2 regions of the Arthrobacter sp. P1_B9 genome follow, and region 2 is predicted to be linked to the other one. Evidence: predicted binding sites of a transcription regulator. Region 2 holds the regulator's gene; the other holds the start of a gene.
The links. The regulator LexA, encoded in region 2, represses DNA repair genes until DNA is damaged. The targets are predictions, from matches to a motif close to TCGAACANNTGTTCGA.
Positions count from the first base shown of each region.

Region 1: a site for LexA is predicted at 3,836-3,851, ahead of AC1D1A_RS16105 (LexA family protein). Genes of this name have one in related genera too.

Region 1 is NZ_JBFUAA010000012.1:51,787-67,002, reverse strand. Features, by position in the region: gene AC1D1A_RS16130 (hypothetical protein) at 1-368, shown strand, start outside; gene AC1D1A_RS16125 (hypothetical protein) at 365-1,099, shown strand; gene AC1D1A_RS16120 (histidine phosphatase family protein) at 1,567-2,259, shown strand; gene AC1D1A_RS16115 (DUF3090 domain-containing protein) at 2,284-2,838, shown strand; gene AC1D1A_RS16110 (SCO1664 family protein) at 2,838-3,605, shown strand; gene AC1D1A_RS16105 (LexA family protein) at 3,865-4,296, shown strand; gene AC1D1A_RS16100 (Y-family DNA polymerase) at 4,305-5,603, shown strand; gene AC1D1A_RS16095 (hypothetical protein) at 5,648-5,965, shown strand; gene AC1D1A_RS16090 (hypothetical protein) at 5,972-6,352, shown strand; gene AC1D1A_RS16085 (NmrA family NAD(P)-binding protein) at 6,499-7,437, shown strand; gene AC1D1A_RS16080 (hypothetical protein) at 7,849-8,151, shown strand; gene AC1D1A_RS16075 (LLM class flavin-dependent oxidoreductase) at 8,335-9,357, shown strand; gene AC1D1A_RS16070 (ClpX C4-type zinc finger protein) at 9,543-9,923, opposite strand; gene AC1D1A_RS16065 (MFS transporter) at 10,017-11,390, shown strand; gene AC1D1A_RS16060 (ABC transporter permease) at 11,598-12,434, opposite strand; gene AC1D1A_RS16055 (ATP-binding cassette domain-containing protein) at 12,431-13,375, opposite strand; gene AC1D1A_RS16050 (DUF4097 family beta strand repeat-containing protein) at 13,408-14,253, opposite strand; gene AC1D1A_RS16045 (histidine kinase) at 14,331-14,819, opposite strand; gene AC1D1A_RS16040 (DNA alkylation repair protein) at 14,940-15,216, opposite strand, start outside.
Region 2 is NZ_JBFUAA010000007.1:179,693-194,908, forward strand. Features, by position in the region: gene miaA (tRNA (adenosine(37)-N6)-dimethylallyltransferase MiaA) at 1-664, shown strand, start outside; gene dapF (diaminopimelate epimerase) at 716-1,669, shown strand; gene AC1D1A_RS12120 (class I SAM-dependent methyltransferase) at 1,650-2,264, opposite strand; gene hflX (GTPase HflX) at 2,837-4,435, shown strand; gene AC1D1A_RS12130 (ATP-dependent DNA helicase) at 4,428-6,563, shown strand; gene lexA (transcriptional repressor LexA) at 6,676-7,425, opposite strand; gene AC1D1A_RS12140 (LysM peptidoglycan-binding domain-containing protein) at 7,958-8,362, shown strand; gene AC1D1A_RS12145 (histidinol-phosphate transaminase) at 8,431-9,549, shown strand; gene hisB (imidazoleglycerol-phosphate dehydratase HisB) at 9,621-10,247, shown strand; gene hisH (imidazole glycerol phosphate synthase subunit HisH) at 10,244-10,993, shown strand; gene AC1D1A_RS12160 (hypothetical protein) at 10,994-11,152, shown strand; gene priA (bifunctional 1-(5-phosphoribosyl)-5-((5-phosphoribosylamino)methylideneamino)imidazole-4-carboxamide isomerase/phosphoribosylanthranilate isomerase PriA) at 11,194-11,940, shown strand; gene AC1D1A_RS12170 (SseB family protein) at 11,955-12,896, shown strand; gene AC1D1A_RS12175 (MFS transporter) at 12,959-14,272, shown strand; gene AC1D1A_RS12180 (DUF1844 domain-containing protein) at 14,412-14,798, opposite strand.

The sequences.
Region 1 (15,216 bases), on a different contig from region 2:
TGTTCACCCAGGGATTCCTCTGCAAGCCTGACGGCGGATCGGACCAGCCATCAGCTGATGACATCGACGGCGCTATCACCGGAATCAGAATGCCGGAGCACCTCGATCAACGGTTCCATGCGGTTGAAGTGAGCAAGGGGACGGCAATCTACGTGCACCCCGTTATGACGCCCAAACACGCCGTAGAGATTGCGACCATGATCGCCGACGCAATCGCGCCCCTCGGATTCACCGGAACCATCACGGCATGCGCCGACCGCCCCGGCCCCAGACCCCGCACAGGGCGCTACGCGTACTGTGCGCCGCGATCTGCTCCGTCGACGCAGCCTTGGACAACAACGAGACGCCCCTCTTCTTTCGACCCGTGAAGAAGAACCTGGACCGATGGGCCGTGGACAGCCCCGCCTTCCAGAACATTGTTGACCAGATCGCCGGCTGGGCAGCAGCCAACGCGACCGCACCGATCCTCGCGGGAATCCACTTCACGATGACCCAATGCGAACCACACCAGGTCGCCGGCGTCTTGACCCGCTGCTGCGAGGACATCGGATGGGCGGACCTGATCTTCCCCACAGTCAACGGGGACTGGTACGTCCGGTTCACCGGTGAAGGTTGGATCCTCGCCGGCACCGAGATCAAGAAGGGCAAGGACGACGCCGGGGCGTCCCTGATGCGGCTCCTCGCCGACTCGGCCTCTCTGTACGACTACGCCCAAATGTCCCCAATCATCTTCGGACTAGTCACCCCTGGGAGTGTGATGCTCCAAAGGGCAACCCCGGGCCCCGACCTACCGGACAATTACATCCGCGGTCACCACGCGCTACTCGTCCCCGGCCCCGGAGACCTGGAGCTCAGCGCCGACCACGGATTCGTGAAGAGCTCCGTGCCCGGCATCTTCGCGATTCAGGTCCTCGGACCCGACCACCCAGACCTCCAGCCCACCGACCGCTGGCGTGTAACTCCTCTCGATGCTGGGCGGAGGCTAGTGACTGCGGACAACCTCACCGAGTGGTGGGCAGCCCCTCCGCAAGCCCCACCACAAGAGGATCTAATCTTCCTGCGAGAAGCCAATGCGGCCCTCCTGTCCAAGTGGGCCTGACCAAAGCGCCACCATGGTCCCAGGACTGCTTCTCATCAAAATTTGACGATCGGCATTCTGTCCGGACAACGAAGCATCCCCGTCGAACCGCGAACCATCTGACCGCGCTACTTGACGTTGCCGGAACTGTCTTTCCATGCACGAAGTGGGGCCAGCGATAACCGTCCTACCGGGGCCAGAATTACTTGGCGCAACCACTCTGAGAGGGCGGGAACTACTGGATCCGGCGCGGAGCGGGTACCGGACGTCCTCCATGCGGGGGGCGGTTTCGGCCGGGGGTTCTGGCTGTCCCGGTTCTGCCGGTTTTGCTGCGTCGGCCATGAGCTGTTCACTGCGTGCCGAGTCCGTCTGGGCGGCTTTGAGCGCGTCGGCGCGCCTGAAGAGTTCCGCCAGGGCTTTATCTGCCTGTTCGGCGCGCGACCCGGTACGGTGCACACCGCCGTCGATCGGGTGGTTAGGCTGGGTGGATGGCGACAGTTATTCTCGTGCGGCACGGCCGCACCACAGCCAATGCCACTGGACTGCTGGCCGGTCGGGCCGTCGGCGTCAGCCTGGACCAGATCGGGCGCGACCAGGCGACTCTGACCGGAGACCGGCTCGCGGCCGTGCCCGTAGTCGGGGTGGTGTCGAGCCCTCTTGAGCGTTGTCAGCAGACCGCCCAGCTCATCCTCGATCGCCAGGCTGGCACGCCGTACGCGCCGGTCGATCTCGATCTCACCGAGTGCGATTACGGCCAGTGGCAGGGCCGCACGCTCAGTGATCTCGCGACCGAGGATTTGTGGCCGGTTGTGCAGTCGCAACCGTCCGCCGTCGTCTTTCCCGGCGGTGAATCCATGGCCGCGATGCAGGCTCGGTCGGTGGCAGCGATTCGACGCCACGATGCAGCCTTCGAAGCCGAGTACGGGCCAGGGGCCGTGTGGGTGGCGGTGAGTCACGGTGACATCATCAAGTCAATCCTCGCCGACGCGCTCGGCATGCACCTTGACCTGTTCCAGCGTATTAACGTAGGCCCCGCCTCCGTATCGATCGTGCGCTACGGCGCTAGTCGGCCGAGCGTCTACGCGACCAACACCGACGCGGGTGACCTGTCGTGGCTGTCGAACGGCATCCACTCTGGCGATGTGCCGGTGGGCGGCGGTGCAGGGCAAAAGGCGCCATGAACCTCATGTGCCTAAAATACTGACATGCCTACACGTGTTCACGAGTTTGCCTGGCCTGATCGAATCGTCGTCGGCACCATTGGCCTTCCAGGGGCGCGCACGTTCTACCTGCAGGTGCGCGCAGGGACGCAGATCGTGAGTATTGCCCTGGAGAAGCAGCAGTCGGCTCTGCTCGCGGAGAAGATCGACGAAATTCTCGACCAGCTCATCACCGTCGAGGGCAACCCCTTCAGCGTTCCCACGAGCACTCCCATTGAACTTGTCGACAATGACCAGCTCGAGGCCGTTCAGGAGCAGTTTCGCACCGGCGCCATGAGCTTAGGTTGGGACCCAACCACGGCCCAGGTCGTAATAGAGGCCTACCCCATCGCCGATGTCGATGCTGATGACAACGAGGAACCGCTTGATGAGGGCGGCGCTAACGAGTCCGAAATGCTGCTGGTGCGAATGCCGGTCGGCACCGCCCGCGCATTCGCCAAGCGCACCCGTGAGATCGTCGGCGCCGGGCGTCCGACGTGCCCGCTCTGCGGTTACCCCATAGACGCCGACGGGCACATCTGCACCCTTCCCGAGGTCTGATGCCAGCGCCGGACCTAGTGACCGCCGAGCTGACGCTCACCGGCCGTATCACGACGGCTTCAAACGCTACATTTCTGGGCAGCATCGGCGACGTGGTGGTCGTCTATAAGCCCATAGCAGGCGAAAGTCCGCTGTGGGATTTTCCCCACGGCACCCTGGCTCACCGGGAGGTGGCCGCCTACCTGGTCTCGCAAGTCTTAGGCTGGGACGTGGTGCCGCGCACCTGGCTGCGCGATGGTCCTTTGGGCGAAGGAATGGTGCAGCTCTGGCAGGAGCAAGACCCCGCCCAAAGCGCCGTGAACCTGGTCGCGACGGACCAGGTTCCGGAGACGGGCTGGAAACACGTTCTCGAGGGACGGGATGAGAACGGAAGGATGGTCGCCCTCGTGCACGAAGACTCGCCGGCGCTCAGACGCATGGCGGTGTTCGACATGGTCGTCAACAACGCCGACCGCAAAGGCGACCACATTCTTGCCATGACGGACGGACACCGGCACGGCGTGGACCATGGGCTCACCTTTCACCGTGACCACAAGCTGCGCACGGTGCTGTGGGGATGGCTGGGAGACGCTCTGACCGCCGAGGAACGCGACGGCATCGATCGTGTCAGCGAAGGACTGCACGGTGGGCTGGGCCGAAACCTGGCGGACTTGCTCAGCGCCGAAGAAATCGCATCGCTCGCCGCGCGCTGCGCACGGTTGCGCTTGGCCGGGCGGTTTCCGGCTCCGAGCGGTGAGATGTCGGCGGTGCCCTGGCCGCTGTTCTAAGGGAATCACGGCTCAACTGTCAAAAGTTGGCTGCCCAAACGCCGATAACAGCGCCTACGCTCAACCAAGCCCGCAGGCCCCACCTTCCGCAGACGACGCGCCGAGCGTCCCATATACAGCACCCCTTCAGTCAGGTGTTGCGATGTTGAGGAGAAACCGCGCTGCCCACGCAGCCGAGGGATATGGGCAGAGTCCAACTTTTGTCGGCCCATCCGGCTACACTGAATGTATCGAACATATATTCGAATAAGGGTGTGTTGTGGGCGTTGTTGTCGGTCCCCGCGTGATAGACGCGGGCATGTCGTTGCTGTCGGTGCTGATCTCTCCGGTCCCCGTCGCGGCCGGGTATCCATCGCCGGCGCAGGACTACTTTGATGGGCGGATTGACCTGAACGAGCATCTGATCAAGGACATCACCAGCACGTACGTCGTGCGGGTCTCCGGAGACTCGATGGAACGCGCCGGCATCAGCGACGGGGATGAACTGATCGTCAACCGGGCCGTGGAACCCAAGGACGGGTCCGTAGTCATAGCCGTCCTGGACGGAGAATTGACCATCAAGCGGCTGCGGATCACGGCCGCCGGCGTCGTGCTGCAGGCGGAGAATCCGTCCTACCCGGACATCCGCGTTCCGTCCCTGTCGGATCTGGTCATCTGGGGCGTCGCGACCCGCTGCCTGCACCATGTTTGAGGCACACCATGTCTAAGCCCTCCCCGATGCGGCGGATGCCGCAGATCGCGCACGTGGATGTGAACTGCTTCTACGCCTCGGCCGAGCGGGCATTCGACCCGTCCCTCGAAGGCCGGCCCGTCGTCGTACTGTCCAACAACGACGGGTGCGCCGTCACCCGGTCCCCGGAAGCCAAGGCTCTCGGCATCGGCCTCGGTGAACCATGGTTCAAACTCGCCCCGCGGGCCAAAGAGTGGGGACTTGTTGCCCTCTCGAGCAACTACGAGCTTTACGGGGACATCAGCGCCCGGGTGATGGAACTGCTGGGCCGCTACAGCGCTTGGTTGGAGGTTTACAGCATCGACGAGGCCTTCCTGGGCGTCAAAGGCGCGCCGGAGGACCTGTTGGTCCTGGGCCAGACCATGAAGGCAGCCGTGCGGCGCAACGTGGGGGTTCCGGTCTGCGTCGGGATCGCCGGGACCAAGACCCTCGCGAAACTGGCCAACAAATGGGCAAAGCACAACCCGGCCTTCGACGGGGTCTGCCACTGGGACTCCGTGCCCGCCGCCACCAGAGAAGCGCTGATGGGCCGGCTGTCTGTGATCGAAATCTGGGGCGTCGCGACGCGCCTGACCAAACGCCTCAACGCCTTAGGGCTTCAGTCCATCCTTGACCTGTCCCGGGCCGACCCGGTGATGATCCGGGACCGCTTCTCCGTGGTCATGATGCGCACCGTCCTGGAGCTGCAGGGCACGCCGTGCATCCCGATGCAGGAAGAACGGATCGGCCGGGACCAGCTCATCTTCTCGCGCTCCTTCGCCACCCCCATCACCACCGCCGCCGGCATGCGGCAGGTCCTGTCCGTCTACGGCCAGCAGGCATCGGCACGGCTGGCCAAATACAGCCTCCAGGCCAAGGTCCTCACCGCCTTCGCCGGCACCTCGCACTTCAACCCGAACGACACCTCCTACCCCTCGGTGTGCGTGCCGCTGCCGATGCCCACCGCCGATCCCGTCCTGCTCACCCGGGCCGCCCACGCCCTCCTGCCCCACATCCAGGAAGGCATCAAATACGCCCGGGCCGGCATCATGGTCACCGACCTGCGGCCCACCGGCAACCAGGCACCGCTGGCCCTGTTCCAAAATCCGCACGAGGAACGCCACATCGGAACCCTCCTGGAAGATGTGACCCGCCGATACGGGCGCGGCTCCATCGGCCTCGGCCACGCCGGCATACGGGGCGGGCCGGACTGGACCATGAAACGGGACATGCTCTCCCCCCGCTACACCACCCATTGGGACGAACTCCCCCTCGTCAAAGCCGCCTAACGCCAACACGCCCCCGCAGCACCGCACCACGAAAGACCACACCCATGACCCTCAGCACCGAAAACCCCACACGAACCCTTGACCTTCAAGTCCGGCTCGACCCGGCAGGCAAGCCCCTTGCCATCCGGCACGACGGACGGATCTGGCTTGTCGATCCGGCCACCGAATCCCGGCACTGGATCGACGGTGACGCCGGGCGGGGCACCCGATGCACGGCCGCCGCTGGCGCCAACCCGGCCGGTACCGAATACTGGCGCGTCGAGGCCCGGCTGGGGGCTAATTCAGCGCTGCGCACCTTCACGCTGCGCCGGAATCCACGCTCCGTCCAGTGGCTCCTGGACGACATCAGCGACGGCGGCTAGGCAACGGTGACACTGAACCGTCAGCCGATCAACGACCAGATCTGGGCGGGGATCAGGGAAGAATTCACGCTGCCCGCCCTGGAACAGGTCCGCCGCCGCCTCGCCGAACTGATGGACGACCCCGACCCTGTAATGCAGCAGCTCGTCCGCGTCTTCATCGACGACGGCACGTTCTGCCCGGGATTCCAATTCGTCGCCGGCGGCCACCTCCACCCGACCGTCGTCGACCTCTTCCAGCGCGCCATAGAACTGAAGGTTCCGCACAACTACTTCACGGCCTGGATGGTTACACCCTGCCGGGAACTCGGCGGGTCCCGCCCCGTTGACCATCTGAAAAGCGGCCGCGCTCCCCTGTTTCGCGCGCTGGAATCCCACCGCTGGCAGTAGAGGCCGACCCGCGAACCGACGTCCAACGGTTCCGCTGATCAGTCCGGCCCGGGATGCATTGAGTCACACGCGGGAATCGCAGCTGCCCTGCCGTTGGTAGTCTTTAGCCCACCATCCCTTTCCGCCCGACACTTGAGGTGCGAACCATGATCCCGACGACTCCCACTCCGGGCACTGTCCTTCTGGCCGGCGCCACCGGCGATCTCGGCGGGCGTATCCTGCAGAATTTGGTCGCCCTGGGGGCCACCGTTCGGGTCCTGACACGGCCTGGGACCAGCACGGAGCGCATTGCGCAGCTCCGCGCCCAAGGCGTCGACGTGATCCAGGCGGGCTACGACGATCCGATGGCCCTCCGAAGGGCCTGCGCGGATGTTGACTGCGTAGTCTCCGCGATCAACGGCGTGGACAGCGCAATTTTCGACGCCCAATCGCGCTTGCTGGAGGCGGCGGCCGCGGTGGGCGTACCGCGTTTCATCCCTTCCGATTACTCCATCGATTACCGCGGAATCCGCCCCCGAAGCAACCGGAACTTGCAGTTCCGCCGAGACTTCGCACAGCGGCTGGATGCCACCGAAATCCGGGCCACTTCCATCCTCAATGGCGCCTTCACCGACATGCTCTCCGGGCAGGCTCCCATGATCCTGTTCTCCCGGCGTCGTGTGCTCTTCTGGTCCGACGCCGACCAGGTGCTCGACTTCACCACGAAGGATGACACTGCCTCCTACGCCGCCGCCGCCGCCCTCGACGAGCGGGCGCCCCGCGTCCTTCAGATCGCCGGAGACCAGGTCACGGCAAGGACCCTGGCAGCCACCATGTCCGACCTGACCGGAACGCAATTCGGGCTCCTCTACGCGGGCAGCGTCGGCTCCTTGACTGCTATGAGCCGGGCCGTCAAAGCCCTCATGCCGGCCTCTGACAAGCCGTTCCCGCCGTGGCAGGGCATGCAGTACTTCGCCAGCATGTTCAGCGGCGACGCGACCCTGAACTACGTCAGCAACGACCGGTACGGGAGCCGGAGGTGGACCACCGCCCGGGACGTCCTGGACCAGCACGTGCAGCAGAGCTCACCGGCCCCGGTCCCCTAGCCTGGGGGTTGTTGCACGGACAAGCCCCGAACCCCTAGGGTTCGGATCATGGCCGCGCCCGGGGGACCCGCTCGTTATGGAATGCACACGACGCCGACACTGCTGTCCGTAGTATGCCTCGCCGTCGTCGCGCTAACCGCGGCCTGCGCGTCAACTCCCCCACTCAGCACGTCGGCCGGCGAGCAAACGGTCACCAAACCGCCCGCCGCCACGGCCGCACCATCGACGGGCGCCGGACTGTCACCAGGCATGACCCTCACCCCGGCTCCGCCGATTCCGCCTACCCCCGGGCACGGTATAGATGAATGCCTGCCACAGCGTGCAGAGAAAGTCGTAGGCAATGGAGCGCTGGAGTGCCAGTACTTCACATCCGGTTCCATTACGCCGGCTTCTGTGCCCCGTGATCCGGGAATGAGCTCCGGCGACTACGCGATACGGTTCGGCAGCGTTGGCGGCCGCACGTTGATGACCGTGCGTATCCCCTGCGCTTCGTATGCGGTCACGGTCAGCATTGCCGGCGAAACGATCACGCCGGATGTGGGGACACTGGAAAGTTCCCTGGGCACGTGCAACTTCCCGTGGGACCAGGAACAGGCGCGGATGAAACGATACCTTCAGGCTCCGTTTCAGTTTGCACAGCGGGAGACTGGAATCGTGCTGCACAACCCGGAATGGGGAATCACCCTCTTCCGGACCCCCTACTCGGCCGGCTGATCCCCCGGTCCCGCCTAAGGGGCGCCAGGCTCCGGCCAGATTGCGACGTTCATCCGCTTCGTCCTTGACGGCCACACCGCACACAGGCGCCTGTCGGGATGAGGCCATGCCCTTCCGGGGGCCAGAAATACCTGACACGATCAAGTGGGAATAAGAACCGCCGCCACCATGTTCGTTTCCGGTGTGAAGAACATCGGATTCCTGTCCTTCGGCCATTGGACCGACCACCCGGATTCCGGCACGCGCACCGCGTCGGACGCGCTGTTGCAGGCGATCGACCTCGCGGTCGCGGCCGAGGAGCTGGGTGCGGACGGCGCCTACTTCCGAGTCCACCACTTCGCGCAGCAATACGCCTCCCCGTTCCCTCTGCTCGCCGCGATCGGGGCCCGGACAAGCCGCATCGAGATCGGCACCGGCGTGATCGACATGCGCTACGAGAACCCGCTCTACATGGCGGAAGACGCTGGCGCGGCCGACCTGATCGCGGGCGGCCGGCTGCAGCTGGGCATCAGCAGGGGTTCACCCGAGCAGGTCATCGACGGATGGCGTTACTTCGGCTTCGCCCCCGCCGAGGGCGAGTCGGACGCCGACATGGGCCGCAGGCACGCCGAGCGTCTGCTCGAGGTGCTCACTGGCAAGGGCTTTGCGGCGCCGAACCCCCGCCCGATGTTCCCGAACCCTCCGGGCCTGCTGCGCGTGGAGCCGCACTCGAGGGGCCTGCGCGAGCGCATCTGGTGGGGCTCCGGCTCGAACGCCACGGCCATCTGGGCGGCGAAGCTCGGCATGAACCTGCAGAGCTCCACGCTCAAGGATGATGAGAGCGGCAAGCCCTTCCACGTCCAGCAGGCCGAGCAGATCGAGCTCTACCGGCAGGCCTGGAAGGAGGCGGGGCACGAGCGGGAGCCGCGCGTCTCGGTCAGCCGCAGCATCTTCGCGCTAACGGACGAGCGCGACTGGCAATACTTCGCCCGCGACCGCCACAGCTCCGACCAGGTGGGCAACATCGACGAGAAGACGCGCGCGGTCTTTGGCCGCTCCTATGCCGGTGCCCCGGACGAGCTGGCCGCGAAGCTGGCCGAGGACGAGGCGATCGCCGCGGCAGACACCCTGCTCCTCACGGTCCCGAACCAGCTCGGTGTCGACTACAACGCCCACGTCATCGAGTCGATCCTGAAGTATGTGGCGCCGCAGCTCGGCTGGCGCTGACCCCTCGTGACAGATTCCCCGGGCACTGCAGTCGCGGTTAATTTCGGCGGTGTCGACGCTCTACTGCGGGACCGCTGTGTGCACCTGAGGTCCATTTCGGACGGCATCGATCCCACAACAACGCGGCGGAAGCCACCAGGTCAGAGCGAAAGAGATGCTGGCACGCGGCCTCACCCTCAGGTGCGTCAGCCGCCGGGGGGAATGGGCGGCGGGGGCTGAAAGCGTTCCCACGCCGATTGCCGGGTCATGCCCAGAGCCGCGCCAATGCGCGCCCAGCTGATGCGCCGTTGACGCGCGGTCCCCACCCAGGCGGTCAGTCGCTCTTCGACCTGGGAGGCGACGGCGGCGATTTCCGGCAGGTGGGCCAGGAGCTCATCATCAGTCATCTGCAACCAAGGCGTTTCGCTCCGTGAGCCGTCCGAACTGCTGAACAGCCTCATGGACGCCTCGGCACAGTCCTGACAAATGGCAACGCCGGGACCTGCCACGAGATGCCCCGAGATCCTGGCTGGTCTCGCGCAGAAGCTGCACATCATCGGGCCGGTCAACGGCGGTTCCAGTTCCACGGCATCCTCCTGGCGGCTAACAGTTGACAGAGTTCAGCATAGTTGACTTGTCAGGTGAATCCTGACAGGTTGTCAGGCGTGACCTTACAACGAATGGCTGATACCGGAGCCCGGCCACCCACCAAAACGCCGCTGAGGCGGCTGGCGGCGTTCCGGAAGCTGTGGGTTGCCAGCGCATTCGAGGGCATCGGCGACGAAGCAAGCCGGGTCGTGATCCCGATCGTTGCCGTTTCGATGCTCGGTGCCGGCACTCTGGAAGTGGGGGCCATAAATGCGATCGGCATGAGCGCGTTCCTTGTCCTGGGCCTCCCGATCGGCGTCTGGGTGGACCGGCTGCGGCGGCGCCGGCTGATGATCACCGCGGACGTGATCCGCGCTTTGGCGGTCCTGAGCGTTCCGGCGGCCTTCATCGCCGGCGCGATGACGATGGGACACCTGCTGGTCTGCGTGGCGCTGATCGGCGTCGCCGACGTCGTGTTCACCACCGCCCACGGAGCTTTCGTCCCGTCCGTCGTCGGACGGGAACGGATTAGTGATGCGCACGCCCGGCTGCAAACGGCCGCCAGCACGGTCGCCGTCGGCTCCCCCGCCCTGACGGGGGCGCTCCTCAGCGCCATGGCCGCGCCGTTCGCCTTGTTGACAGCCGGAATCTCCTACTCCGTGTCTGCACTGACCCTCAAGAGCATCAACGTCAGCGAAGACATCAAGCCACCCCTGGAGCACGAGGGATTCTGGCCGGCAGCACGGGCCGGGCTGTCCTTCACCATTCACCACCCGGTGCTCAAGGGTCTCTTCCTCTCCGGGATGATTCTCAACGCAGCCACCATGTTCGGCAGCGCCGCCACAGCCGTGTACGCCCTCAACGTTCTGGGACTCAGCCCCGCCGTCTTTGCGCTCCTGAGCAGCTTCGCCGCGGCGGGAGGGTTTGTCGCCTCCGTCGCGGCACCGGCCATCCTGACGCAGCTCGGCATCGGAAAGACCAGAATTCTCGCCAGCATCGCCTGCGTGGCGGCCGACGCGATATACCCTCTCGCCACGGTCCTGCCTTGGTCCCCGGCTCTCTGGCTCGGCGTGTCCGTATTCGGCTGGGCTTTCCTCATCGTGGTCATCTCCATTGCGGGGGCTGGCATCATCCCCCGCATCGCTCCGCCGCACAGACTCGGAACAGTCATGGCCAGCAACAGACTTTTTACCCTCGGAGTCATGCCGGTCGCCAGCCTCACCGGGGGCGCCCTGGCCACATGGATTGGCGTCCAACCCGTGCTCTGGATCTGGGCCCTGCTCGCTGGCGCCTCCGCAGTCCCCATCGCCTTCTCGCCGATGCGGACCTGGACCAAATTCCCGGCCGACTTCGATTGCGCCACCGCCCCGACTGCCGGCCCAGCTTGCTCGCCGGTTCGCAGCCTGGGCTTCGGGCCGTGCCGCCGCCAAAGACGTAAAGCGAGGGGTGGTACGTTCCTGGAATGACTTTGCGACTTGGGGTGTACGGAGACAGCTCGTCGTCGAGCCCTATTGGCCTGCCCTGGAATGGCCACCGCGGATCCGCCGGGTGTTCGATCTCCATGCCGAGTGTGCCGAGGAGACCGGACTACCGAACGCCACCTCGGCTGAAGCACAGGACGGGCGGCCGCGATGCGCTCGCGACCGCCCGCAGAAACCGGGTGCACCCTGGGCTCAGCGCACCGACTTGCGCTCGTAGATCGCCATCGACCAGGCGTACCCGGCGACCACAATCACGACGCACCACCCGATTGCCAGCACCGGGCTCCAGCCGAGCGGGGTACCGAGCAGCAGCCCGCGGATGGCCTCGATGAACGGCGTGAACGGCTGGTACTGCGCGAACCACTGCAGCCATTCCGGCATCGACTCGGTCGGCACAAAGCCGCTGCTGAGGAAGGGCAGGAAGGTCAGCACGAGGGGCAGGTTGCTGGCGGTCTCGGCCGACTTCGCCTGCATGCCCATGGCCACCCCGAGCCAGCTGATCGCGTACGCGATGAGCACGATCAGACCTGCGGCGGAGATCCATTCGACAAACCCGGCGGTCGGGCGGAAGCCAATCAGGAGGCCGACGCCGAGCACAAGCACGACGGCGATAATCGCCTGGATGGTATTGCCAAGCACGTGCCCGGCGAGCACCGCGGCCCGCGAGATCGCCATCGTCCGGAACCGCGCGGTGATGCCCTCGGTCATGTCCATCGACACGGTCGTCGCGATGCCGCCTGCGCTGCCGGCGATGGTCAACAGCAGGATGCCCGGCATGACGTAGGCGACATACGCCTCGCGCCCGCCGGCCGGATCCGCGCCGGGCAGGCCGGCCCCGAGCGTGCCGCCGAACACGAACACGAAAAACAGCAGCAGGACTACCGGCCCCACGATGGTGAACACCGACAGGCCCGGATAGCGCAGCATGTGCAGCAGGTTGCGGCGCAGCATCGTCACCGAGTCGGCAATGACGTGCGCTTGCTGGCGGGTGCCCGGGGCCGTCCGGCGCTTGGCGGCGATGGTGGTCATGATTCGGTTCCCTTCGTCTCGACCCGGCCGGTGAGCGCGAAAAACACGTCATCGAGGTCCGGGGTGTGGATGCTGAGGTCGTCGACCTCCAGGTTGGCCGTGTCGAGGCGGTCCAGCACGGTGCGCAGCGCGCCGACACCGCCGTCGCTCGGCACCGTGAGCGAGAGCCCGGCGTCGTCGCGGGCGGACTCGCCGAGCAGGCGGGAGGCGGCGTCGAGCCGCCCGGCGTCGGCGAACCGGAGCCGGATATGTCCGCCGGGCACCAGGCGCTTGAGCTCGTCCGGCGTCCCCTCGGCGACGAGCCGGCCGCCGTCGAGCACCGCAATGCGGTCCGCGAGTTCGTCCGCCTCGTCCAGGTACTGGGTGGTGAGCAGCACGGTGGTGCCGTCCGCGACCAGGCTGCGGACAATGTCCCACATGGTGTGGCGGCTGCGCGGGTCCAGGCCCGTGGTGGGCTCGTCCAGGAAGATGACGCTGGGCGCCGAGACGAGGGTCATGGCGAGGTCGAGGCGGCGCTGCATCCCACCCGAGTAGGTGGCGAGCGGCTTACGGGCGGCCTCCACGAGGTCGAACTGCTCAAGCAGCTCGGCCACCCGGGCCTTCGAGCGCTTCGCTCCAAGATGGCGCAGCCGGGCCATCAGCAGCAGGTTCTCCTCGCCGGTGAGCAGCTTGTCCACCGCGGAGAACTGGCCGGTGAGGCCGATCGCGGCGCGGACGCCGTCAGGGTCGCGCACGACGTCGCATCCGTTCACCAGTGCCGTGCCGCCGTCGGGCCGCACCAGGGTGGACAGGATGTGCACGGTCGTCGTCTTGCCGGCGCCGTTCGGGCCGAGCAGCGCGGTGACTGTGCCCGCGTCCACGGTGAGGTCGACGTCGTCGAGCACGGCCTTTGCGCCGTAGGACTTCCGCAGCCCGCGGACGTCGATTGCTGGCGTGTTCATGTGCTTGGTTCCCTTCTGTTGGTGGCCCGGAGTCATTGAGCGCGCTGGATGCTGATGTCGCCGTGCTGGGTGCGTGCACGCACTGCGACGGTCTGTTCGGACGCGTCCGGAGCGCGGTCGCTGTCCAGCTGGTTGCGGACGTGCCCCTCTTTCGAGGACAGATCGAGCCAGGCGGGAACGCCGGGCCGCACGCCGATGGTGACCTGGCCGAAGCCGCTCTCGACCTGGATGGAACCACTCGAGACCTCTGCGAGCTGGATGCTGCCGTAGGCGGTCTTCGCCGCGACAGACCCGAGTGCCTTCGAGATCTCGAGGTCGCCGTAGGAGAGCTTCGCTTCAAGGTCGCCGCCGGACTCCCCGATCAGGATGGTGCCGTGCGACGCCTTGAGGATCGCGTCGCCGGTGACTTTGCCGATCCGGATCTGACCGTGGTCGGCCGTGATCTCGATCCCGCCCTCGGCGGTGCCGAGGGTCGCGTTGCCGTGCGAGGCGCGCAGCCACAGGTCGCCGGTGGAGTCGAGATCAACGCGGCCCATCGAACTCTTGATCCGGGTTGCGCCGAGGCGTCCGACGGCGCGCACGCCGCCGACCCCGATCTCGGCGGTGAGCCGCGACCCGGCAGGCAGCTCGACCTTCACATCGACCGACTCGGTTGGGCCGATCCAGCTGATGCGGGGCCGGGGGCCGGTGATGATGAGCCGCTGGCCGTCGACGTCGATTTTGGTCTCTTCCGCGCCCCGGCGGTCGACTGCCTTCGCGGGGTTCGTCGGCGAGACGGTCACGACCGTGTCGTCACGGTCAGTGGCGATGATTTCGATCGCGCCGACCTGCAGTTTGATGGCGAGGTCGATGGGGGTGGGGGTGTCGTAGGTGGGCATGCTGGCGCCTTCCTTTTGGGTGTGTTTGATCGACCCCGCGGGTCCGCGTGGTTGGTGGGTGCGGTGCGGTGGGCGGTTTAGCGCGCCCAGCCGGCGAAGTTGTCGCCGGTGCGCAGCGTGCGCTGCGCGGATCGTCGCTGCTTGGGCTGGAGAGCGGCTGCGACCGCGCGGACCAGCCAGGTGTTGACGGACAGGCCGTCAGCGGCCGCGGCCTCGTCCACCCGGGTCTTGAGGGCATCCGGCAGGCGGAGCGTCGTGCGCGAGGTGCTCGCGTCGTCGAGGTCGAGGGGTGCGGCCGGCCGCTCGTCGGTGTCAGATTCCGGGTTCGGCTGGGTCACCACGAACTCGACGTCGCGTCCGCGCAGCCGCATGTCGACTGATCCGGGTGCGAGGTCGCGGGTGATCTCGCCGACCGCAGCCGAGAGAACGTCGAGGAGCACGAGCCGGGTCGCGGCGTCCAGTCCGGCGGCGAGCCGCTCGGCCACGGCGCGGGTGTCCTCCGAGCCGTTCTCCGCGGCATCCACTAGCTGCCGCTGTAGGTCGTTGACGTATTGTCCGAGTTCCATGCCACCATAGTGACACCACAGTGGTGTCACGTCAAGCCTTCGTGGTGTCACGGGTGATCCGCAGGTTGGTGCGGCGGCTCGATGAGGGTGAGTACGGGTGAAAGGCCCCCGCCCTGAGTCCTAGTTGGCGTCCTGTCGGTTCACCATTTCGGCGATCCAGATCGGCGCGAACGGAGAGGTGCAGTTCGGCGGCGTCGGGTAATCCTTGAGCACCTCGAGGCGCTCGCCGATGCCGATCGCGCGGGCGCGGTGTGCGGGGTGCTCAATCCCCATCTGGGCCAGGCAGTGGTTCATCGCCCACTGCAAGCGGTCCGGGGCGTCCTTCATCTGCGCCTCGATGATGTCGAGCAGTCCTGGCAGGTCGAGGCCCTCCGGCTTCTTGGCAACGCGGTCGGTA
Region 2 (15,216 bases):
CGCCGACATCCACGGCCGGGGTAAGCGCGCCATCCTGGCCGGCGGCTCCGGACTCTACGTCCGCGCCGCCCTCGACGTCCTGGAATTCCCCGGCACGGATCCGGAGATCCGCGGCCGGCTCGAGGCGGAACTGGCTACCGCGGGCCCCGCGCCCCTGCGGCGACGGCTCGAGGCAGTGGACCCCGTCTCCGCGGGCAGGCTCGGCGATGAGCGCAGGATCATCCGCGCCCTGGAAGTCTTCGAGCTCACCGGGCGGCCATTCAGCTCCTTCATGCCGGCCCGCCAATACTTCCAGCCTGCCATCCAGATCGGACTCGAGGTGGACCGGGAACTGCTCCGGCAGCGCCTGGCCGACCGGGTCCACGCGATGGTGGACCGGGGGCTCCTGGACGAAGTCCGCCGGCTGGACGCAGCCGGGCTCCGCGGCGGCCGGACCGCGCCGCGGGCCCTCGGCTACGCGCAGTTCCTCCGGGTGCTCGACGGTGCCTCCAGCGTGGAGCAGGCCGCGGACGAAACCATCATCGCCACCCGGCAGTTCGCGCGCCGCCAGCTGACCTGGTTCCGTGCGGATCCCCGGGTCACCTGGCTGGGCTGGCACGATCCTGACCTCGTGGCCGAGGCCGCCGGCCTCTGCCGGGCGACGCCGGTTCTGCCTCCGGCGTAGCGCTTGGGTCACGGTGCCGGAGCGGTCGGGGCGGAACGGTAACCTTGGAGCATGGACGAATCCCAAGCCGTAGCCGCTGACCGTACTGCCGGCGATACCGCCCCGCTGAGCGGCCTGAAGTTTTCCAAAGGCCACGGAACGGGCAACGACTTTGTCCTGATCGCAGACCCCAACGGCGCGCTCGAGTTGAGCCCGGAGCACGTCGCGGCGCTCTGTGACCGGCACCGTGGCATCGGCGGCGACGGCCTGATCCGGGCCGTGCCTTCCCGGCTCCTGCCCGAGGGGCAGCAATTGCTGACCGCGCACCCCGATGCCGAGTGGTTCATGGACTACCGCAACGGCGACGGCTCGCTCTCTGAGATGTGCGGAAACGGAGTCCGCGTCTTTGTGCACTTCCTCATCGCCGAAGGCCTCGTGGACCTGCCGGCCGGCGAATCGCTCGTCATTGGAACCCGGGGCGGTGCCAAGACGATCGTCCGGACGGCTGCGGGCTACGCCGTGGACATGGGCCCCTGGGAATTCATTTTCCCGGGCGAGGCGACCGCGCGGGCCATGGACTCGCTGGTCAGCGCCGACGGGCTCGAAGTCGCACGGCCCGCCCTCTCCGTCAGCATGGGCAACCCGCACACTGTCGTGGCCCTGGCCGAAACAGCCGAACTGGAGGCCACGCAGCTGTTCACGGCTCCCCGGGTGGACCCGACGCCGCCGCACGGCACCAACGTCGAATTCGTTGTGCCCTCCGAACCACTGGTCCACGACGGCACCGGCACCATCACCATGCGGGTCCACGAGCGCGGAGTGGGGGAGACCCAGTCATGCGGCACGGGCGCCTGCGCCGCCGCCGTCGCGATTCGCCACTGGGCCGGCCAGGGCGCACCGGACGCGTGGAACGTCCACGTCCCCGGCGGCGTCGTCGGCGTGAAATTCTTCCTGGGCCCGGAGGGGCACGAACACGTCGAACTCAGCGGCCCGGCCGTGATCGTCGCTAGCGGGACGCTTTCCTGATTCGAAGGATCCGGAACGACTTCGACGTGCTCTCCCGGGTCACGCTGAAGCTGGCGTCGAGCTCCGCCGAGAGCCAGCGCTGCAGCGAGTCCGAGCCGAGGTTCTTCTGGACCACGAGCCAGGCCGATCCGCCCGGCGCCAGCCTGGGAATCCACAGGCGAAGGAGGGCATGAAGTTCATCCTTGCCGATCCTGATCGGCGGGTTGGACCAGATGGTGTCAAAGCGCAGGTCGGGGTCCACGGCGTCCGGCGTGCTGGCGGATACGTTGTGCAGCCCCAACAGCCCGGCGTTTTCATTGGTCAGGGTCACGCAGCGTTCGTTCACGTCCACCGCGTAGACCTGGGCGTGCGGTGCCCGCAGGGCCATGGTCAGGGCGATCGGTCCCCAGCCGCAGCCGATATCCAGCAGGTTGCCCTGCGGCGACGGCGCCGGGACGTCGGCCAGCAGCACGGCCGTTCCCTTGTCGATCCCGTCCGGGCTGAAGATCCCCGAGGACGTCTGCAGCCGGCGCGTCTCACCGGCAAGATCCACGGTGAGCGGCTTACGGGTAAAGGGCCCGGCCGGCTGGGCGCTGAAATAGTGTGCAGACTCCATAATGGGCCAGATTAGTTCGCGGCCAGCCCGTATGGGAAACCGGGTGGGAGCGCCGGCGTCTGCTACGCTACAAAACATGATCCTGATCTCCAAGTAGCCGGCACGGGTCCCATCCAGTCCTTGACAGGTACTCCGGGGGACTCCGTAGCGACGCAGGTAAACGCCTTCCGCTGAGTGCGCCATTGCACGGGTGAGTTTTCTCACCCGCGGGCGCCCGCACCACTTGGAATCCAACCATTTCCCAGGCACCGTGTTTTGCTGGCACAGTTTTCGAGCACCGTGCTCCCTGGCCCGCTCCCGGGCCCGGCGTGGCGGAGGCACCTACCTCAACGTGTTTGCACCGGCACCGGCACCGGCACCGCCCACACAGCCAGTGTCCCCGCAGCCAGGCGCCGTAGCCGCCTCTACCGTCCCCAGCCGCCGCTCCGCACGGAGCCAGCCCCGCCCCGGCACCGTTGCCGCGGGCATTCCAGGAGGCCCGCATGACCCCCCGCCGTCAGCCCAGCGCGAATACCGCCCCACAGAGCAACAATCGGCACTATTCTGAAAGAGCCGAACCTTTAAAGGAGACCATGACCAGCCACCCCAACACCGGACCCGATTCAGCAGCCCAGGACATGAGCCCTGAAGAGATTCAAGCTGTAATCGACCGGATCCTTTCCAAGGACACCCCCGCCCCAGGCCGCGGCGGCGGCACCGGCCATGGCACCGCCGCCGGTGCTGGCACCAGCAGCCCGACGTCGGTGCTCGGCAAGGCGCAGGCCATCTCCCGCCTGGACGAGGTGTACACCAACTTCGACGGCGACCAGCAGGACCTTGAGGAACGGCACGCACTGCGCCGCAAGGCCGGCCTGTCCACCGAGCTCGAAGACGTCACCGAGGTCGAATACCGGCAGTTGCGCCTTGAGCGCGTCGTCCTGGCCGGCCTCTGGACCGAGGGCACCCTCGCGGACGCGGAGAACTCCCTGCGTGAACTTGCCGCCCTCGCTGAGACGGCCGGCTCCGAGGTCCTCGACGGGCTCGTCCAGCGGCGTGCCAAGCCCGATCCCGGGACTTTCCTCGGCTCCGGCAAGGCACAGGAGCTGAAAGCCATCGTGATGTCCACCGGCGCCGACACCGTCGTCGTCGACGCCGAATTGGCCCCGTCCCAGCGGCGCGGGCTGGAGGACATCGTCAAGGTCAAGGTCATTGACCGTACAGCGCTGATCCTGGACATCTTCGCCCAGCACGCCAAGAGCCGTGAAGGCAAGGCGCAGGTGGAGCTCGCCCAGCTCGAATACCTGCTCCCGCGCCTGCGCGGCTGGGGTGAATCGATGTCCCGCCAGGCCGGTGGCCAGGTGGGCGGCGCCGGTGCCGGCATGGGCTCGCGTGGTCCCGGTGAGACCAAGATCGAACTGGACCGTCGCCGGATCCGCACCCGGATGGCCAAGCTGCGGCGCGAAATCGCCGCCATGAAGCCTGCCCGGGAAACGAAGCGCGCCAACCGCCGTCGTAATGCCGTGCCCTCTGTCGCCATCGCCGGGTACACCAACGCCGGGAAGTCCTCGCTGCTGAACCGGCTGACCGACGCGGGGGTGCTGGTGGAAAACGCCCTGTTCGCCACCCTGGACCCCACCGTCCGCAAGGCCGAAACCGCTGACGGGCTGGGATACACCCTGGCCGACACCGTGGGCTTTGTCCGTTCCCTGCCCACCCAGCTCGTGGAGGCATTCCGCTCCACGCTGGAAGAGGTCGCCGACTCTGACCTGATCCTGCATGTCGTGGACGTCTCGCACCCGGATCCGGAAGGCCAGATCGCGGCTGTCCGGACGGTCTTCAGCGAAGTCGACGCGCGCAAGGTTCCGGAAATCATTGTCCTGAACAAGGCCGACGCCGCTGACCCGTTCGTGGTCGAACGGCTCAAGCAGCGCGAGCCGCGCCACGTGGTGGTCTCGGCCCGCACCGGCGAAGGCATTCCGGAACTGCTCAAGGCCATCAGTGACGGCATTCCGCGGCCCAGCGTGAAGCTTGAACTGCTCATCCCGTACAACCGCGGGGATCTGATCAGCAAGCTCCACGAGAGCGACGCCGAGATCCTCAGCCTCGACCACGAGGAAACCGGGACCCGTGCCGTGGTGATGGTGCGTGAAGGACTCGCCGCCGAACTGGATCCCTTCATCAGCAATGACTGAGGCTGCGGTGACCAGGACCGACGCCGATCCAGCTGACGCCGAACCAGCCGACGCTGGGCCGGCCGACGCCGACACCGGCGCCGGTTCGGTTGCCGGCGCGGCCGGCGAGGAGTTTGTTGTTAAGCTGCTCGACCGTGCCGTGTCCGGCATGGGCGGGCAGAGCCGCGATGGCCAGCACGAAATGGCCCGGCAGGTGGCGCGCGCGATAGACAGCGGCGATCACCTGCTGGTCCAGGCCGGCACCGGCACCGGCAAGTCGCTGGCCTACCTGATTCCGCTGATCGCGCATTCGCTGACCAGCAACAAACCCACCCTGGTCTCCACCGCCACCCTGGCACTGCAAACGCAGATTGTGGGCCGTGACCTGCCCAGGCTGCTTAAGACCATCACCCCTGCCCTGGAGCGGCCCGTCAAGGTCGCCCTGGTCAAGGGCCGGTCCAACTACGTCTGCCGGCACAAACTCGAGGGCGGCTTCCCGTCCGAAGAACCTTCCGAGGGACAGTTGTTTTCCCTCGGCGAGGACACGTCCGTGCCGCACTTCGCCGCCGCACTTGGCGGGCCGTCCTCCCAGCTGGGCAAGGAAGTTGTCCGGCTGCGCGAATGGGCCGAGGAGACCGCGACGGGGGATCGCGACGAGCTCATGCCGGGCGTCACGGACCGGGCCTGGCGCCAGGTCTCGGTCACCTCCATGGAGTGCCTCGGCGCGCAGAAATGCCCGCTCGCGGCCGAATGCTTCAGCGAACTGGCACGGCAGAACGCCGCCGATGCCGACGTCGTGGTCACCAACCACGCCATGCTCGCCGTCAGTGCCTTCGAAGGCCTGGCGGTGCTGCCCGAGTACGACGTCGTCGTGGTGGACGAAGCACACGAACTTCAGGACCGCGTCACGGGCGCGGTCTCGGGCCAGCTCTCCGTGGCGATGGTGCACGCCGCCGCGTCCGGGGCCCGGAAGCACACGGGCATCACCGTGGATGCGCTGAACAATGCCGCCGCCCACCTGGAGCTCGCCATCGACGGCGTCCCCAGCGGGCTGATGCCCAACGGCCTGAACAGCGAGCAGCTGGACTGCATCGACCAGCTGCGCGACGCGTGCCGCGCCGCCCTGTCCGATTCCAAGGGGGACAGCTCCGTGTCGGCGGACGGCGGACGGCAGCTGGCCCGCTCGCGCCTCATGGTCATCCTGGAGCTCTGTGAACGCCTGCTGGCCGCGCGCGAAAACCGCGAAGTCGTGTGGTTCTCCCGCAACAGCAGCTTCGACCCGGCGCAGGGCTACTCCCAGCCGGACGAGAGCGCGCCGGCGTTGATCAACGTTGCCCCGCTGAGCGTCGCAGGGCGGTTGCGCGAGGGCCTGTTCGCGGACCACACCGTCATCCTGACCTCGGCCACACTGGCCATCGGCGCTGCCTTCGAACCCGCCGCCGGCGGCCTGGGCCTGGTTGGCAACGGCGCCCCGAGCTGGACCGGCGTCGACGTCGGCTCCCCGTTCGACTACCCGAAGCAGGGCATCCTCTACGTAGCCCGGCACCTGCCCAAACCCGGCCGCGGAACGTCCCCCGAGGCCCTGGACGAACTCGAGAAGCTGATCCGCGCCTCCGGCGGAGGCGCCCTGTGCCTGTTCTCCTCGCGGCGCGCCGCAGAGGAAGCAGCCGAGGCCATGCGGCCCCGGCTGGGCCTCAGCATCCTGTGCCAGGGGGAGTCGACCATGACGGCGCTCGTGCGGCAGTTTGCCGACGAACCTGACACGTGTTTGTTCGGCACCATGTCCCTCTGGCAGGGCGTCGACGTCCCTGGCGTGTCCTGCCGGCTGGTGGTCATCGACCGGATTCCCTTCCCGCGGCCGGACGACCCGCTGATGACGGCACGTTCGCGGGCCGTGGCCCAGGCCGGCGGCAATGGCTTCATGGCCGTCTCGGCCACGCACGCCGCCATCCGCCTCGCGCAGGGCGCCGGACGGCTGATCCGCTCGACCTCGGATAAGGGCGTGGTGGCAGTGCTGGATTCGCGGCTCTCCACGGAGCGTTACGGCGGCTTCCTGCGCGCCGCGCTGCCGCCGTTCTGGCCCACCACCGATTCATCGATAGCCATGGCAGCCCTGAAGCGCCTGGCGAAAGACTCCGCGAAAGCCTAAGTCCCAAACCGGGGCCGCCACCCTGCGCCGGAAATCCGCCGCGGGGTGGCCGCTCCGGACTGGCAGCATGCCCCGGATGGCTAAGGGGAGCGCAGTTTAGAGAGAGCGCAGTTTAGAGGGAGCGCAGTACCGATACGACCTTGCCCATGATGACGGCGTGGTCGCCCAGGATGGGCTCGTACTGGGTGTTTTGCGGCAACAGCCACGTGTGGCCGTCCCGCTGGCGGAAGGTCTTGACCGTGGCTTCGTCGTCCAGCAGGGCGGCAACGATATCGCCGTTCACGGCATCACCCTGGCGGCGGACAACCACCCAGTCGCCGTCGCAGATGGCGGCGTCGATCATCGAGTCGCCGGCCACCTTGAGCATGAAGAGTTCGCCATGGCCCACGAGTTGGCGGGGCAGCGGCATGACGTCCTCCACCACCTGGTCCGCGAGGATCGGCCCGCCGGCGGCGATGCGTCCGACGAACGGCACCATTGCCGTGTCAGTGGCGCTGGCGAGCTCGGTTACCGACAGGCCGCCGACGGCCCGCAAGGGGCTGGACTTCTCGATACCAGATATCGGTGTGGCCCCCTCGTCCAGGGTCAGCGGCATGAGCACTTCCATGGCCCGGGGCCGCTTCGGATCGCGCCGCAGGTAGCCGAGCTTTTCCAGTTGGGAGAGCTGGTGGGTCACGCTCGACAGGCTGGCGAGACCGACGGTGTCGCCGATTTCGCGCATGGACGGCGGGTAGCCCTTGTCCGTGACGGACCGCTGGATGGTCTCCAGGATTTTCTTTTGCCGGACGGTGAGGCTCTTGGGGGCCCGGGCGGGCTGCGGGCTCCGTGGGGTGGCCCTGCCGCCGGTGGCTTGTGCTGCCATGTTCGCCAACGCCTTTCCGTTCCGCCCGGCTGCCGTGGCTGCTGTCACCGGGAACTTCCGGCCTGAAATGTCAGACCCTGCTGATCAACTACGAATGAATTCCCACTGGTAGTTCGAAAGTGGGAGTTCGAAAGTGGTTGTCCTGTCCCTCAAAAATAGGCCAGCCGCAGACCTTTTTCAAACATTTGTTCTAGCGAGTCTCGACATCGTTCGTTAGTAAGTGCTAAAACAGAACAAGTAAGATTCGAATATGTGTTCGATTCCGACGATCTAGGTTCGCAGGCAATGTTCGGTTCTATGTTCGAAGGTTCGGCCGGTTGGCGGCGAGTACGTGAGTACGCCGGGCGGCAACTTATGGTCCAGGAGGGCTCAGTTCATGTCAGTTTCAAGCGCGTTTGACGGCACTAACATTCAGGGCGTCACGACCCGCCACCGTGGTGTTGGTCCGGGTGGCGCAGCGGATCGCCGCAGCATCGGACACGGCAGCATCGGACAAGGCGGCCTCGCCCAAAGTGGTTCCAGTCACGGCAACGTGTACCCGCTCAACGCCAGGCGCCGCGGCTCCGCGCCGTCGCGGGCGCAGCAAGGAGCCGCCGCCGCGGTTTCCGGCGGCCGGACCAAGCAGCCGCCGCTTCGGCTCACCCGGCGCGGACGCTTCGTCTTTTTCGGCGTCCCCCTGATTCTGCTGGCGGCGTTCATCCTGTCCTTCAGCGGATTCCTCAACGCTCCCGCGAAAGCGGCAGATTCCGCAGACCAGCTCTCGGTGACGCCGACCGTATCCGTCACAGTCCAACCGGGGGAGTCCCTCTGGGCCATTGCCGGGTCGGTGGCCCCGGAGCGCGATCCCCGCGATGTTGTGGCCGATATCGTGCAGTTGAACAATCTGGACGCCGCGCGTGTGATGCCGGGCCAGCAACTGTTTGTTCCGTCCAAGTAGCCACCCCCGGGTGCCGTTGCGGGCGTCACAGTTTCAGCGCCCGTCCCGCTACCACTTAAACTGGTCACGTGACTGACCAGCTTGAGCGCCTCAACCGACTGCCCCTCCGAACCAATCTGCGTGGCCTGCGTCCGTATGGCGCGCCGCAGCTGGACGTCCCCATCCTGCTCAACGTCAACGAGAACACCCATGGGGTCCCGGCCGATGTCCGCGCCGCGATTACCGAAGCCGTGAGCGCCGCCGCTGCCGGGCTGAACCGCTATCCGGACCGCGAATTCACCGAATTGCGCGAAGCCCTCGCCGAATACCTTGGCCATGGGCTGGACGCGGAGAACATCTGGGCCGCGAATGGTTCCAACGAAGTCCTTCAGCAAATCCTCCAGGCCTTCGGAGGCCCTGGCCGGACGGCCCTCGGGTTCCCTCCCACGTATTCGATGTACCCGCTGCTGGCCTCCGGCACGGATACGGAGTACGTCGTCGGGGTCCGCGCGTCCGACTATGGGCTCAGCGCGGAATCGGCGGCACAGCAAGTCCGCGAGCTTCAGCCCAACATTGTCTTCCTCTGTTCCCCGAACAACCCGACCGGCACGGGGCTGGGCCTTGATGTGGTCGAGGCCGTTTATGAGGCCGGCGAGGCCAGCCAGACCATCGTGATCGTTGACGAGGCCTATCACGAGTTCGCCCACGACGGCACGCCCAGTGCCCTCACCCTGCTGCCTGGCCGGGAGCGGCTCATCGTCTCGCGCACCATGAGCAAGGCCTTCGCCCTCGCGGGTGCGCGGCTCGGCTACATGGCCGCGGCCCCGGAGGTCGCGGATGCCCTGCGCCTGGTGCGTCTCCCGTACCACCTCTCCGCCATCACCCAGGCTGCGGCCCTGGCTGCCCTGCGCCACCGGGAGGCGCTCATGGCGGACGTCGAGGACATCAAGCGCCAGCGCGACCGGATCGTGTCGGAACTGACGCGGTTGGGCTTGACCCCGGCCGCGTCTGATTCCAACTACGTGTTCTTCGGCGGCCTCGAGAACCCCCATGAGGTTTGGCAGCGCATGCTGGACGCCGGTGTCCTCATCCGCGACGTCGGTATTCCGGGGCACCTGCGCGTCACCGCCGGCACTGAGACAGAAACCACAGCCTTCCTGGAGGCACTTGAACTCATCCTGGCCGGCTCCGCAAAGCCGCAGGCCTAGACTTGGTGGGGAGCCCAATCGTCCCCGCCAGATTGCCCAACACCCTGCCTTCTTCCAAAGGACACATCTACATGAGCACCACCGGATCCACCGCCGCCGAGGGCCGGACCGCACGCATGGAACGGACCACCAGCGAGTCCTCGGTCCTGGTCGAGATCAACCTGGACGGCACCGGCGTTTCAGACATCAGCACGTCGGTCCCGTTCTACGACCACATGCTGACGGCCCTCAGCAAGCACTCCTTGATCGACATGACCGTCAAGGCCACCGGCGACACCCACATCGATGTCCACCACACTGTCGAGGACGTGGCCATCACTTTCGGCGAGGTTCTGCGGACCGCTCTGGGCAACAAAGCCGGGATCCGCCGCTTTGGCGAGGCGACCGTTCCCCTCGATGAGGCCCTCGCGCAAGCTGTCGTGGACGTCTCCGGCCGTCCCTACCTGGTCCACGCCGGCGAGCCGGCAGGCCAGGAATACCACCTGATCGGCGGCCACTTTACGGGCTCCCTGACCCGCCACGTCTTCGAGGCGATCACCCTTCACGCCGGGATCTGCCTGCACATGAACGTCACTGCCGGGCGTGACCCCCACCACATCGTCGAGGCCCAGTTCAAGGCCTTTGCCCGTGCCCTGCGCGCAGCCGTCGAGCCGGATCCCCGCGTCGAGGGCATCCCGTCGACAAAGGGTGCTTTGTGACCGGCCCGGTGCTCCGCGACGGGGCCATCATCGACCCCGCCGCCGCGGCCAAGCCGGTCTCCCCGCAGGGAAAGCCCACAGTTACGGTGCTGGACTACGGCTCCGGGAATGTCCGGTCCGCCGTCCGCGCGCTGGAGCGGGCCGGCGCCGAAGTCATCCTCAGCTCCAAGCCTGAGGATGTCCTCAATGCCGACGGCCTCGTCGTCCCCGGTGTCGGCGCCTTCGAAACCGTCATGCGCGAACTCAAGGCCGTTGACGCCATCCGCATGATCGGCCGCCGTGTCGCCGGAGGCCGCCCCGTGCTGGCCATCTGCGTCGGGCTCCAAGTGCTGTTCGAGGCCGGCGTCGAACACGGCACCGAAGCCGAGGGCATGGGGGAGTGGCCCGGCAAGGTGGAACTGTTGCCTGCCGACGTCGTGCCCCACATGGGCTGGAACACCGTCGCCGTCCCCGAAGGGTCCAGGCTCTTCGCCGGGGTTGAGGACGAGCGCTTCTACTTCGTGCACTCCTACGGTGTCCAGAAGTGGGACTTCGACGTCATCCAGCCGCGGATGGCTGCGCCGCTGGTGACCTGGTCCGACCACGGTGCCCCGTTCATCGCGGCCGTGGAAAACGGCCCGCTGTGTGCCACCCAGTTCCACCCGGAGAAGTCCGGCGACGCCGGCGCCCGGCTGCTGCGCAACTGGGTCCAAAGCCTGCGCCCCGCAGCCCCGGACCGTACCGCAGCCCCGGAAGGGACCGCCTAGATGTGGTCCCTGGTGCTCATGGGCGTGGCCGGCCTGCTGGTTGGCGGCGGGATCTCCTTCCGCCAGCAGAAAAGTCCGCTCTGGGTGCAGATCGTTTTCTACATCCTCGCCGGCATGTCACTGCTGGCCGCCTACCTCCTGACCCTGCCGGCGTCCTGACCGCCCCTCCCCACCCCCATCCCCAAGCTGAGGACTCCACGATGACCACCGAAACCCCGCTGCCCGTACTCGAGCTCCTGCCCGCCGTCGACGTCGTCAACGGACAGGCCGTCCGGCTCGTACAGGGCGAAGCCGGCAGCGAGACGAGCTACGGCACCCCGCTGGAGGCCGCCCTCAACTGGCAGCAGCAGGGGGCTGAGTGGGTGCATCTGGTCGACCTGGACGCCGCGTTCGGGCGCGGCTCCAACGCCGAGCTCCTGCGCGAGGTCGTCGGCCGGCTCGATATCAAGGTGGAGCTCTCCGGCGGCCTTCGCGACGACGAATCCCTTGAGAAGGCCCTCGACCTCGGCGTCGCACGCGTCAACCTGGGCACGGCGGCACTGGAAAACCCGGAATGGACGGCCCGGGTGATCGAGCGCTTCGGCGACAAGATTGCCGTCGGCCTGGATGTCCGCGGCACCACCCTCGCCGGCCGGGGCTGGACCAAGGAAGGCGGGGACCTCTGGGACGTGCTCGGCCGCCTCGAGGACGCCGGCTGCGCCCGGTACGTCGTGACCGATGTGACCAAGGACGGCACGCTCCAGGGCCCCAACGTCGAACTCCTGCGCCAGATGGTCGAGAAAACGGGCAAGCCGGTGGTCGCCTCCGGCGGCATTTCCAGCCTCGAGGATCTCAAGGTCCTGCGCTCCCTGGTGCCGCTCGGCGTCGAAGGCGCCATCGTCGGCAAGGCCCTCTACAACGGCAACTTCACCCTGCCCGAGGCCCTCGACGTCGCCGGCCGCCGCTAGCGGCGAAGGCGCCCATGACGCACTCCCACGACACCCACGACCCCAATAACCCCCACGAGACAGTGCAGGCAGGGACCGGGGCCGGTCCCATCCGGCATCTGCCCGGGCATATCGCGGCGGCCCTTGCCGGCGCCGGCGGGGCCACGGACTCCGCCGGCCAACCCTGGGCTGGGCGCAGCCTGTCCGGCAATGACGCCAAGATCCATAATTTCGACGACGACGACGGCACCGCCGACGCCGGCTATCTGGCGGCCTTGTCCGACCTCGCCGCGGGCACTGGCGACGAGGCGGCCGTGGTGGCCGCGCTGGCCACCGCCCGGGTGTTCGTGCCAATCCTCGCCCAGCTCGCCGAAGAGGGCGAGGCCGCGGCCGGGCCCAACGGGGATCCGCTGCACTCGGACAAGCAGGCCGACATGGCCCTGGTGACGCTCAAGGCGCCGGACGGACGGACGGCCATGCCGGTGTTCACCTCGGCAGCGTCACTGACGGCGTGGCACCCGGAGGCCAGGCCGGTCGCCGTGTACGCGGCCCGGGCCGCCTTGTCAGCGGTCGCGGAAGGGGCGGAGCTGCTCGTGCTCGATCCCGGCTCGGAAGTGACGTTCGTGGTCCGCCGGCCGGCAGTCTGGGCCCTCGCCCAGCAGCAGCCATGGACGCCGTCATACGCCGACCCCGATCTCGCGGGTGCACTCGGGGAAGGCGCGGTTGGCTTTCCGGCGGTCCGCCGTGTTGAAATTCATCCGGGGGGTGGAGTTGCCTCGGCCACGGCCGATGGCAGGCGGCTCCCCGGTGGGGGAGCCGGCCCGGAACTCCGTGTGGTCCTCTACCTTGAAGACGGTCTCGACGCCGCCGGCGTGCAGTCGATCGTCGCCGGCCTCAATAACGCCTGGGCCCGGAATGAAATCTTTGCCGAGCGGGTTGATTCGATCGAGGTCAAGCTGCAGCGTGCAGCACCATAGCTGACGGCCCAACGGGGGGACCTCCCGGTGCTGCCGTGGGCAGTACCAGAAGGATATAGTCCGTGAATTTCGCGCTTTACCGTCAGCTGCTGGCCATCCGGCCCATCAGGCGCCTCCTGCTGGTCGGCATGATCGCCCGCATACCGCACTCGGCGGCCGGCGTCCTGCTGACCCTGCACATCGTCCTGACCCTCGGCCAGGGCTACGCCGCCGCCGGAGCGGCCGCCGCCGTGATGACGATCGGTATCGCCGTCGGCGCGCCCTGGCGCGGACGCCGGGTCGACACCGTGGGGCTGCGAAAGGCGCTGATTCCGTCTGTGGTCTCCGAGGCCGTGATCTGGTCGATCGTGCCGCACGTGTCCTACGAGGCCCTGTTGCCCCTGGTCTTCATCGGGGGCCTGCTGACTCTGCCCATCTTCAGCGTGGTGCGGCAGTCGCTGGGCGTTCTGGCCCCCGGGGAACAGCGCCGGACTGCCTTTGCGCTCGACGCCATCGCCACCGAGCTGGTCTTCATGATCGGCCCGGCCGTCGGAGCCGTCGTCGCCACCAGCGGCCAGTCCGTCCTGGGCCTGACAGTCGTGGGAGTGGCCACATCCGTCTCCGGGCTCTTCCTCATGTGGTTCAACCCGCCCACCCGGAGTGCTTCCCCGGACGCCGGGCTTGAGGCGCAGGAGCTGGAGTGCGCGGAAGCCGCAGTGGTCGCCGCCGCGCCGGCCCACCTGCAGGAGGCAGCAGCCGAACTGGCACCCCTGGCGGCCGCCGCCGAGGAGCGCCGCCGGCGGGGATCCGGCCTGCGCCACAGGGTCATCCACAACTTCAGCTGGTTCACCGCCGCCGTAGCCGCCGTGTTTGCCGTCGGCGCCGGTGCCGGCATGGTCCTCAGCGGCACCGACGTCGGCATCGTCGCGGCGCTCCAGACCGGCGGCCACCAGGCCGAAATCGGCATCGTGTTCCTCTTCTGGTGCGCGGCCTCGGTGGTGGGCGGCGTCCTCTACGGTGCCATGCACCGGGCCGTTTCCCCGATCCTCCTGTTGCTGGGGATGTCAGCGCTGACGGTCCCGATGGCCTTCGCGACCGACGTCTGGACGCTCAGCCTGCTCGCGTTGCTGCCGGGTCTGCTGTGCGCGCCGGTGTTGTCCGCGGCCTCGGAAAAGGTGGCCGAACTGGTGGATGAAAGCCGGCGTGGCGAGGCGATGGGCTGGTACGGGTCATCGCTCACCGGCGGAGTGGCCCTGGGCGCGCCGCTTGCCGGGCTGTTCATTGACCTCATCGGCCCGTCGGCCGGCTTCGTCTCAGTGGGGTTGGCGGGCGTGGCCCTCTGCCTGGTGGGACTGGCCCTGCAACAGGTCCGGCGCAGCCGCCTGGCCCGCGTCTGAACGCGGGCCTGCCGCCATTGCGCCACTCCGGGCACGCGCCCGGGCTTTGTGAACGGCAAATCCTGCGGACGGAAAATAACGACGCCGGCGGGCGGACCTGGGTGGTCCGCACGCCGGCGTTGTCCTGGCTGACGGGTGCTTAGTTGACGGGGCCGGTGTACTTCTCGCCCGGGCCCTTGCCCGGCGCGTCCGGGATGATCGATTCTTCGCGGAAGGCCAGCTGAAGCGAACGGAGTCCGTCGCGCAACGGTCCAGCGTGCTGTGAGCCGATTTCGGGCGCCGCTGCGGTCACCAGACCGGCGAGGGCGGTGATCAGCTTGCGGGCCTCGTCCAGGTCCTTGAGGTCCTGGGCATTTTCCTCGGCGGCGAGGCCGAGCTTTACCGCGGCGGCGCTCATCAGGTGCACGGCGGCCGTGGTGATGACCTCGATGGAGGGGACTTCCGAGATGTCGCGGATCTGCTGCGAGACGTCCGCCTGGGCTGCCGCGGGCTCGAAGACGTGGGAATTACTATCTGAAGTGCTCATGCTGGTAAGCTTGTCACAGACCGACTAAATGTCGTTATTCTCAAGCTTTTATAGAATGCAGTGTTCTGACTGGCAGTGCTTGTCACTGAAGTTGGCGCCCGGCGACGCATACGTGCGTTGAACGGGTGTCTTTCTGTAGAGTTGGCTTTAGTTTGCAAGCGGAGTTCTCTCCCACCCGCGTCAGCCGCGAAACTTCCTTCGGGAAGCCCCTCCTGTCCAGGAGTCAAGGTTGCCGGGTACCTGGTCGGGCACTACCTCGGACTCCGGTCCGCAGGAAGTGCATGCCGCCCCCTTGAGGGCGGCAGTTCCGATCTCGAGGCCTTCGATTGCTCCGGCAATTGGGGGCCTTCTCTTTTTGCCGGTGGAATACCCCTCACGAACACAGGAGCTTTAACATTAGCGAGCCAAGAATCAATGA